3 regions of the Mucilaginibacter sp. 22184 genome follow, and region 2 is predicted to be linked to each of the others. Evidence: riboswitches for the same ligand, from Rfam matches in the RefSeq annotation. Region 2 holds a riboswitch; each other region holds the start of a gene.

Evidence for each region. A riboswitch is a leader RNA that binds a small molecule or an ion and turns the genes downstream of it on or off. The one in region 2 is predicted to bind S-adenosylmethionine.
Region 1: linked by a shared signal. The riboswitch ahead of metH (methionine synthase) and the one ahead of ACTJKG_RS12460 (O-acetylhomoserine aminocarboxypropyltransferase/cysteine synthase family protein) in region 2 are both predicted to bind S-adenosylmethionine.
Region 3: linked by a shared signal. The riboswitch ahead of ACTJKG_RS05745 (TlpA family protein disulfide reductase) and the one ahead of ACTJKG_RS12460 (O-acetylhomoserine aminocarboxypropyltransferase/cysteine synthase family protein) in region 2 are both predicted to bind S-adenosylmethionine.

Annotation. Positions count from the first base shown of each region.
Region 1 is NZ_JBQEPI010000001.1:585,548-588,945, reverse strand. It holds gene ACTJKG_RS02460 (Bax inhibitor-1/YccA family protein) at 163-894, shown strand; SAM riboswitch class I at 1,313-1,423, shown strand; gene metH (methionine synthase) at 1,586-3,398, shown strand, end outside.
Region 2 is NZ_JBQEPI010000005.1:99,609-103,006, reverse strand. It holds gene ACTJKG_RS12465 (homoserine O-acetyltransferase family protein) at 1-640, opposite strand, end outside; gene ACTJKG_RS12460 (O-acetylhomoserine aminocarboxypropyltransferase/cysteine synthase family protein) at 720-2,045, opposite strand; SAM riboswitch class I at 2,295-2,405, opposite strand; gene ACTJKG_RS12455 (hypothetical protein) at 2,521-3,354, shown strand; gene ACTJKG_RS12450 (trans-sulfuration enzyme family protein) at 3,351-3,398, opposite strand, start outside.
Region 3 is NZ_JBQEPI010000002.1:105,657-109,054, reverse strand. It holds gene ACTJKG_RS05750 (SusC/RagA family TonB-linked outer membrane protein) at 1-834, opposite strand, end outside; gene ACTJKG_RS05745 (TlpA family protein disulfide reductase) at 1,196-1,765, opposite strand; SAM riboswitch class I at 1,887-1,995, opposite strand; gene ACTJKG_RS05740 (GH92 family glycosyl hydrolase) at 2,556-3,398, shown strand, end outside.

The sequences.
Region 1 (3,398 bases), on a different contig from region 2:
TGAAAGCCCTTTGGTTACTTTGTGGCTACAAAGTAAAGGCCCTCCCGCGGCCAAGAGCGGGTATACGCCAGTCAATCATATGCTATCACCCTACCCAAACCCCTTCACACGATATTCACATTTTATTCGTAAATTCGTATATTAATTTATTTTAATAAAAAAATGGAAACTAAAGATCCTGAATACGTTTATAAAAACGTAATACAATTAAACGAAACGGATGCATCACGTAAATTCATAGCCAATGTGTTTTTATGGATGTTTGTGGCATTGGGCCTTTCGGCAGTCTGTGCATTCTTATTTTCTCAGAATCAGGCCCTGCTTAATATGCTTATCGATCCTGTCACTGGTCGTAATACAGGTTTAGGTACTATTACGATGTTTGCACCGCTTGCATTCGTGTTAATCATCTCTTTTGGCTTTAACCGGTTATCCTACGGGGTTTTAGCGTTCTTGTTTATTGCTTTTTCGGCAATAATGGGTATTAGCTTAAGCTATATACTGTTGGTTTTTACGGCAGGCTCGGTTTTAGGTGTGTTTATCACTACATCGGTAGTATTTGGTGTAATGGCCATCGCCGGTTATACAACAAATACCGATTTGACCAAATATGGCCCAATCCTGATGATGGGACTGATTGGTATTATCGTAGCATCTTTATTGAATATGTTTATGCACAGCAGTGGCTTAGATTATATCATTAGCTACGTAGGTGTAGCTGTATTTGTAGGTTTAACCGCTTATGACGTACAGAAACTAAAACGTATTGGCGCAGGTTTGGAATACGGTGATGCATCGGCTTCAAAAATGGCATTGATGGGTGGCTTAACTTTATATCTGGATTTCATCAATCTTTTCCTGATGATCCTGCGCTTATTCGGCAGAAGAAGATAATAGCCAGAAAACATATTTTTATACAACAGCCCGGTTCTTTGCAAAAAGAACCGGGCTGTTTAGTTAAAGTCCAGATAAGCACAAAACCGACCGTTCGGTATTTCGCTCTTTTATGGTCAATCATTTAATACTTTTTAAACTTTCCAAAACGGGCAAAAATTTTGTTAAAAAGTGTTAAAACAGCGTTAAAACTTTGTTAAAGTGATCAAAAAACAAGCGTTTTTACTTCGTTTTTGATTAAAAAATGTTAAAATTTAAGGTTTAAAAAGTTTTCCCGGACACGTAATGGCGGGATTTTAGTAGCATAACTCCTCTATACCTCATGCTAAATATTCATGCAATTGTAAACACGTATAAAGTACACCATTGGAGGAGGTAAAACTATTGCATATTAAAGCTTTATTGTGCACCTTTGCATTGCTTATAGAGAAAGGCGGAGGGATTAGACCCTGCGATGTCTTAGCAACCTGTACCATACAAGGTGCTACATTCTACTCAACAATACACAACATGTTGGGAAAGATAAGCGAAAGTCAGTCATATACCCGACTTTTCGAGATAAGCTGTATTTTTTAGTATCAAGTAGCTAGTATCAGGTAGCAAGACAGTTTCTGCCTTTATTCCTGCTATACTACCATCAGGCGCCGGGTTTTCGGTCCTTGATACTTGATACTAGCTATTTGATACCAACATGGATATTAAAAAAGAACTAGAGAAACGCATACTGGTAATTGACGGGGCAATGGGTACCATGATACAACGGTACCAATTATCCGAGCAGGATTTTCGTGGGGAGCGTTTTAAAGATCACACGACCGATTTGCAGGGCAATAACGACCTGCTGAACATTACTCGCCCTGATATTATCAAGGCTATACATGCCGAATACCTGGATGCCGGCGCCGATATTATTGAAACGAATACCTTCAGCACACAAATAATTTCCCTGGCCGATTATAAGCTGGAGGAACTGGCATATGAGCTGAGCTATGAAGGTGCACGCCTGGCCCGAGAAGTTGCCGAAGAATATACCGCCAAAAATCCGGCTAAACCTCGTTTTGTGGCAGGTGCTGTTGGGCCAACCAACCGTACCGCATCGCTGTCCCCAGATGTAAATGATCCGGGATATCGCGCCGTAACATTTGATGACCTGGCCGAAGCTTATTATGACCAGGTACGTGGCCTGGTTGATGGCGGCAGCGATCTGTTGCTCGTTGAAACCATATTTGATACCCTGAACGCCAAGGCTGCTTTATTTGCTATCAACAGGTATGCAAATGAATCGGGTAAACATCTGCCTATTATGATCTCAGGTACTATTACCGATGCTTCGGGGCGTACCCTGTCGGGTCAAACTGTGGAGGCTTTCTGGAACTCGGTACGGCATGCTAACCTGCTTTCGGTAGGTTTAAACTGTGCTTTGGGTGCTAAAGAAATGCGGCCTCACCTGGCCGAGCTTTCCGAAAAAGCCGATGTATTTATATCAGCTTATCCTAACGCGGGTTTGCCTAACGAGTTTGGCCAATATGATGAAACCGCGCACGAAACCGCTCATCAGCTGGATGATTTTATAAAAGCGGGCCTGGTAAACATTGTGGGTGGATGTTGCGGTACTACACCTGAGCACATTAAATGTATTGCCGAAAAAGCCGCTAAATATTTGCCAAGGATAGTTCCTACGGTCGATCCGAACCTGCGCTTGAGCGGATTGGAAGCTGTTACCATCACCCCCGAAAGCATTTTTGTGAACGTGGGTGAGCGTACCAACATTACCGGATCGCCCAAATTCTCGAAACTGATCCTGGCCGAAGATTATGAAGCAGCCCTCGCTGTGGCTCTGCAGCAGGTAGAAGGCGGCGCCCAGGTGATCGATATCAATATGGATGAAGGTATGATCGATTCGGAAGCAGTGATGGTGAAGTTCCTGAACCTGGTAGCTTCTGAACCGGATATTGCCAAACTGCCCATCATGATCGACTCCTCAAAATGGACAGTCATTGAAGCGGGATTAAAATGCATCCAGGGCAAGGGCATCGTAAATTCCATCTCGCTGAAAGAAGGTGAAGAAAAGTTCAAAGAACATGCCCGTAAAATATTAAGCTATGGAGCTGCTACGGTAGTAATGGCTTTTGACGAAACCGGTCAGGCCGATTCGCTGCAGCGCCGTATCGAGATATGTAAACGTTCCTATGATATCCTGGTGAATGAAGTTGGTTTTCCTCCTCAGGACATCATATTCGATCCCAATATATTAACCGTAGCCACCGGTCTGGAAGAGCACAATAACTACGCCGTCGACTTTATTGAAGCTACCCGCTGGATAAAACAAAATCTGCCGTATGCCAAAGTAAGTGGTGGGGTAAGTAATATCTCCTTCTCGTTCAGGGGCAATAATGTAGTGCGCGAGGCGATGCACTCTGCATTTTTATACCATGCCATCCGTGCAGGTATGGATATGGGTATTGTAAATGCCGGTATGCTGGAAGTGTACCAGGAAATTGATA
Region 2 (3,398 bases):
AAGTTTTATAGCCACGATAGGAGAGCAGGGCGATGCTTCTGGCCGCTTTAAGTCCTTTTTGACCACCATCGGGCGTATTGGCATAAAAAGTACGGTCGGTTGTAATAGCCAAACGTTGCGACTCGTTAAACGCTATTCCCCATGGTGAATGACGCGCGTTGGTAGCTATCAGGATCAGGTTTTTGATTCGTTCAGGCTCTGTAATAGCCCACTCAACAGCCTGTTGCCCCCCAAGTGACCCACCTACCAAAATATGTATATGATCAATCTGTAAATGGTCTGCAAGCAACTGATGTGCTTTTACAATATCCCTGATGGTAAATTGAGGGAATGCCTGATAATAAGGCTGCCCGCTTACCGGGTTAATACTTAAAGGATTACTTGTACCATAAGGCGAACCCAGAATATTCGCGCACACAATAAAATGTTCTTCGGGATTGAAAAGATAACCTGTACCCACCAGCCCCTTCCACCAATCAAATACGTCGGCATTGGCTGTGAGAGCATGACAGACCCAGATCACATTGTCCTTAGCTTTATTTAACCGGCCATAAGTATGAAAACCTATTTCCAGATCCTGTATCTGCTGACCCGATTCAAATTCAAATGCTTCTGTGTACTTAAATATTTCTGTATTCATTATTCTATTATTCGAGTTTTAAGCAGTGCGTGTTGAGTTTCTATTTTCAACTCACCACTCACTGTTCACCACTCACTTATTATACTAACTCTGCAGCAAGCTGCTCTACTTTGGCAAATGCCTGTTCAAAATCGGCCTTGATGTCATCAATATGTTCGATGCCTACCGATACCCTTAATGATGTTGGTGTAACGCCCGCAGATAACTGTTCTTCGTCAGAAAGCTGCTGGTGCGTTGTAGCCGATGGTTGGATGATCAGCGTTTTGGCATCACCTAGGTTAGCCAAATGACTTACCAATTGTAAACTATCAATAAAATGACTTGCCTGTTGTTTGTCGCCTTTGATCTCAAAGGACAATACAGCACCAAATCCATTTTTTAAATATTTTTTTGCCAGGGCATGATATGGGGATGAAGCAAGGCCCGGATAACTAACCTTAGCTACCTGCGGATGCTGCTCCAGCCATTTGGCCAGTTCTAAAGCGTTATCTACATGGCGCTGTACACGCAAAGACAACGTTTCCAAACCCTGTATATTCAACCAGGCGTTAAACGGTGATTGCGATGGACCGAAATCTCGCAAACCTTCCACACGGGCACGTATAATAAATTGGATATTGCCAAAAGGGCCGTCAATACCAAATACATCGGCAAATACTAATCCGTGGTAACCTTCAGATGGTTCAGTAAACTGAGGAAATTTTCCGTTACCCCAATTGTAGTTACCACCATCAACTATAATACCGCCAATGCTGGTTCCGTGACCGCCGATCCATTTAGTGGTTGATTCTACCACGATATGAGCACCATGCTCCAAGGGGCGGAATAGGTAACCTGCCGCACCGAATGTATTATCAACGATCAGCGGTAGATCATGCTTTTTAGCCAGGGCTGCTACTTTTTCAAAATCGGCTATAGCAAAACCCGGGTTACCTACAGTTTCCAGGTAAATGGCCTTTGTTTTATTATCGATTAAAGCCTCCAGATTTTCGGCGGTATCATCTTTGGCAAAGCGAACATCGATGCCTAATCGCTTAAAAGCTACTTTAAACTGATTGTATGTACCGCCGTACAGGAAAGGGGAGGTCACGAAGTTATCGCCAGCCTGTAATATATTATTTAGTGCTAAAAATTGTGCTGCCTGCCCGGATGCTGTGGCTAAGGCTGCAACACCGCCTTCTAAAGCCGCTACCCGTTTTTCAAAAACATCGGTAGTGGGGTTCATTAAGCGGGTGTAGATATTACCAAACTCCTTGAGCGCGAAAAGATTAGCACCATGCTCCGCATTTTTAAATACGTATGATGTGGTTTGATAAAGTGGTACAGCACGTGAGCCTGTTGTTGGATCAACCTCCTGACCGGCGTGTAATTGAAGGGTTTCGAATTTTAAATTGTTGGCAGACATAGTTGTAAGATTGAAATGTGTTTAATTAATTTTTTACTGTTTTGATGGATTTTTAACGGGCGGGTAAATAAACTTTACCTGTTTGTTGCAACACGTGTTTTCCGGGATCAGAAAAAGAGGACGCGTCCAGTGGATCAGCAGCAACACATACACATACTGCTAATATTTAAGCAAATAGGTTGTATGTTACCGTTTGAGGTATTAAAAATGTGGCGCTGACTAAATTTAATTAAACTTTTCATGGTTATAAATTTATATTCCCCGGGGTTATTTTCCGGGACAGGAATTGGCACCTTCTCCAATTTTGGAGGGTTGCCAGCGGGTCATTGAGCCTGATCTCTCGCCGCTTCTTTATAAATCAAAACCCGAACTATCGCGGAGAATTGATCAATGGTATCGCTACCAAATATTGTTGCAAATATAGGGTGATATAAATTAAAAAACCAAATTAAATTTTAGTAACTTGTTTTAACCAATGAATACCTGCGTAAAAAAGTGCATTTTCTTACTTATTAGTCTTTCATACTCATTAGCCAGTTTTGGGCAGATCAAAGAAGATACTGCTCTAATAAAACCTGAATTAATTGAAAAAGACTCTCTGTTTGTAAAGCGGTTAGCTCATGTATATAAAAATGCTCCGGCCAGTATACTACCATTGTTTAATGCAGTAAACCGAAAAAGTAATGACCTTGGTTTTAATTATTACTCAGTTCGTGGCATTTACGAAATCGGGTATTTATCCATTCGCTATCATTTTATTTTCTTTAAAGATAAGTTGATCAGTTATGAACTAAGCTCTCTTTTACCATTTGACAGCCGATTAACAAACAGGTACAGAGAAATTTGCTCACTACTATTTGAGCCCGGCAATGGTTATTTCACTAAGCCTGTTTATTACAAATACGATGAGATGGTAAAGCCTTTAAATACGAACACAAAACAATATACAACAGATAAAAAAATACAATTTTTAATGACACCGTACTCGGGTGAGATATATGGTGTTTATGCTTTTATGGGGTATTCCCCCATTTTACTTGAAAATCGACGTAATTATAACGCCATAAAAGATAAGATCACTCCCGAAATTGAGCTCATGTTACTTTACAGTAAAAATCCTGCTACACGTTTATCGGCAATTGAATATTACTATCAACACCCGGAACAATTTATAAAGGATAAAGACAGGTATGAAAAAAGGGTCAAGGCCATATATGCGGAATCTCCTTTAATTGAAACAGTTGTTGCAGACCGTCCCTCTACACAAAATGCAGAAGAAATGGTGAAACTATTTGCAGCCTGGCATTAATCCAAAGCTTGTTTCAAATCCGCTATCAGATCATCAATATGCTC
Region 3 (3,398 bases), on a different contig from region 2:
TTGTCCGTATTCGTTTTGATATTTAGGCAGGCCCAATAAGCTCGAAAATGAAGTATTGGAGTTGATGTTAACACCAAGGCCTTTGGCGCCTTTACCGGTTTTGGTTTTGATGAGGATAACACCAGCCCCAGCGCGTGAACCATAAAGCGCGGCCGCATTAGGGCCTTTTAATACCGAAATGGATTCAATATCCTCGGAGTTGATGTCTGAAATAGGATTGGCAAAATCCCTTGAACCGCCTACACCCAATTGCTGGGTATTATCAACCGGTAAACCATCAACCACAAACAATGGCTGATTATAGCCTGCAATAGAAGTTTCGCCACGGATAATGATACGTGACGATCCCATATCGCCCTGGCTGTTGGTTACATTTACACCTGCTATTTTACCACTCAGCGCATTCACCAGGTTGGTTTCTTTGGCCTCAGATATATCTTTTGATTTAAGACCCTGTACGGCATAACCGAGCGTCTTTTTATCTTTAGATATATTGAGAGCGGTAACCACAACCTCGTTCAGGGCGTTGGCTTGCTCCTCCAGTATAATGTGGAGTGATGCATCAGCCCCGGTAACAGGTATTTCTTTGGTAGTAAAACCAATATAAGTTATCCGTAGCACATCATTTACTTTGGCGTTGAGGCTAAACCGGCCATCACTGGCGGTTTGTACACCGTTGGTGGTTCCTTTAACAGAAACACTCACGCCGGGCAGGGGCAGCCCGTCTGACTTGGCGGTTACCACCCCGCTTATTTTAACAGATTGCGCCGCAACCGTTTGGATGAAAATAAAAGGCAACAGTATTGCCAGTAGTAGTTTGTAATTTTTAAACATGGTAATGGATTGTGAATGTTAATGATACCATACAGTACCGGGAATGATCAAAGGTTTTACTTACCCGCCAATTGGGCGGTTATATCATTCCGTTAAACTGTAAAAGTTTTGATTGTTGGGTTGTGTTGCGTTGATTGAGATAAAAGCCTGACCGACCCGAGCAACGCTGTGTTTTAACAGCAGCAACACATGTTTTGCATAGATGACATAGGGGTAGAAGAAGGTATTAAAGTGTAAATGTTCAAAACAATAGCGTTGTTTAAGGTTATGTAATTTGTTTTCATGCGCGTTGTGATAATCAGTTAAATCGATATAGCAGTTACGGTGACAACATAAAGCGACACCTGCCCGGTTATTTATTTTAGTTTACAGAGGCGGTTTTATTGTTCACCAAAGCGTCCACCACTTTTACCATCGAAGCAAACTCCTGCGTATCATACAGGCGGGTGAGGTAAACAATGCGTCCATCACGATCGATCACCACATTGCGGGTAACACCACTCTTTTTATTGGCGAATTTTCCAAAAATATTCGCCCCCGGATCAAGCGCCAGGTTGTAGGTGATCTTCATATCGTGGTGAAATTTCTGCACTTTTTGCAGAGGTTCATCGCGGTCGACACCGATTAATACCAGTCCCTGGTCTTTGTAGGTTTCCCAGATGTCTTTTTGCAGATGTGGCATTTCCTGGCGGCATACGCTGCACCAGCTGGCGGTAAATTGCAGTATAACTACTTTGCCGCGTAATTGCTTTAAAGTTGTTTTGGTACCATCGGTAAGTACCAGTTCAAAATCATCAGGGGCCTGTTCGCCAACTTTAACCAGGTAACCGCGGTCGATATTGGCCGAGTCAATAGCTTGGGCCGATTGTGCCCGGGCAGCAATACCGGTAAACAGGAAAAGATAAACTATGAGTAAAAATTTGTTGTTCATTTGAATATATTAAATAGGGCCCTCTATAATTAAGCAGGCGGTAAAAAATAACTTTTTCAATTAAACAGAAAGGATGGAAGGGGGATATCGAAACAGGCTATAGCTGTATTGTGTGGACGTATCATTATCTTTTCTGCAATTTTTGCAGATAGGAATTAGCACCTTTATAACAATCTGTACAGGTTGCTAAGACATCACAGGGCCTTTCCCTCAGTCTTTCTGGATAATTAAAAAATGAAATAAAGAACGATTTCGACTGCAAACATATAAATAATTCTACTAATTCCATAGACTTTATATTAAATTGATAATTTTCGCTTATTTCTTACAATCTGGTGGCAAATGGGAGGAGGTAAGAAATAAACTCACCAAGCGTCATTGCGAGCGCAGCGTGGCAATCCCTAACTATACAGAGCGGCTCTGCCAATTGGGGATTGCCACGCTGCGCTCGCAATGACGCGTTTTTTATGAGCATTGAATACCAATTACCCGCCACTTTTTAAAGTTTTCAAAACCACCAAAAAAACAGGTTGAAATTTGTTAAATGGGAATTTTTTTAATCGGTTTCAAGCTCTTTTCACGCTGTTTTCGCCTGAAAAAATATTAAAATTCAAGGTTTAAAAAGTTTTTGAAGAGGGGCATGCAATAAAACATGATCATCATCAAACAAAAGATCAGGAAAACGATTAAGTAAATATTTCGAGAATTTTTAAGCAATGTGATCTTAAAAATGAGAGATTTGTTTTCGGTCTGTGATCAGATCATTCACCAATTATACTTTCTGCTAACTATGCAATTAAAACGTAGCATTTACCTGTTAGGCTTACTAGTTTTTGTTTACGCGGATAACTTCGCCCAAACCACAACCCCTAAAAAGCAACTGGATGAGGTTGATTATGTTGATCCTATAATAGGGACTTCTTTAAAAGGTTTCGCCAGGGATTTCGAGGCGGGCAATGGTGGTGGCGGTACTATGCCCTGTGTAAACGTACCATTTGCCATGACCAATTTTGTGGCTCAAAGCCGCGAAAACAAAATGAGCTACATGGTTTACCACTATGAGGATAGCAAGGTTATCGGGTTCACGGCAACTCATCAGCCCACCGTTTGGATGGGCGATTACGGCTATGTTTCGGTGATGCCGCAAGTAGGTAAATTGCGTGTTTTGCCGAAAGAACGGGCGCTTACCTATAGCCATACCGAGGAAGTTGCCAAACCGTATTACTATTCGGTAAAGCTAAAGGCGACCGGCACAGACAAGATCAAAGCCGAAATAGCGGGTGCCAATACCTCTGGCATGTTCCGGTTCACCTTCCCCAAGGCCGATCAGGCGCATATCATTATACAAGGTATCAACCTGAACCCCGAGCTTAAAGATTGGGCCAATGACTATACCGTGCGACTGAAAAAGCTGAAGGGTTACGTACATGTAGATACCGTAAATAACGAAATAACAGGCTATAACCCCGACAGGCAATCGGCCCAGTTAGGTCCTGAGCTGAAGAATTTTAAAGGGTATTTTGTGATCAAATTCAACAAGCAGATCAAAAAATACGGCACCTGGGATAAACAGGTGATCAACAAAGGCAGTCATGAGCAGTACGGTACCCGCATGGGCGCATTCATATCCTTC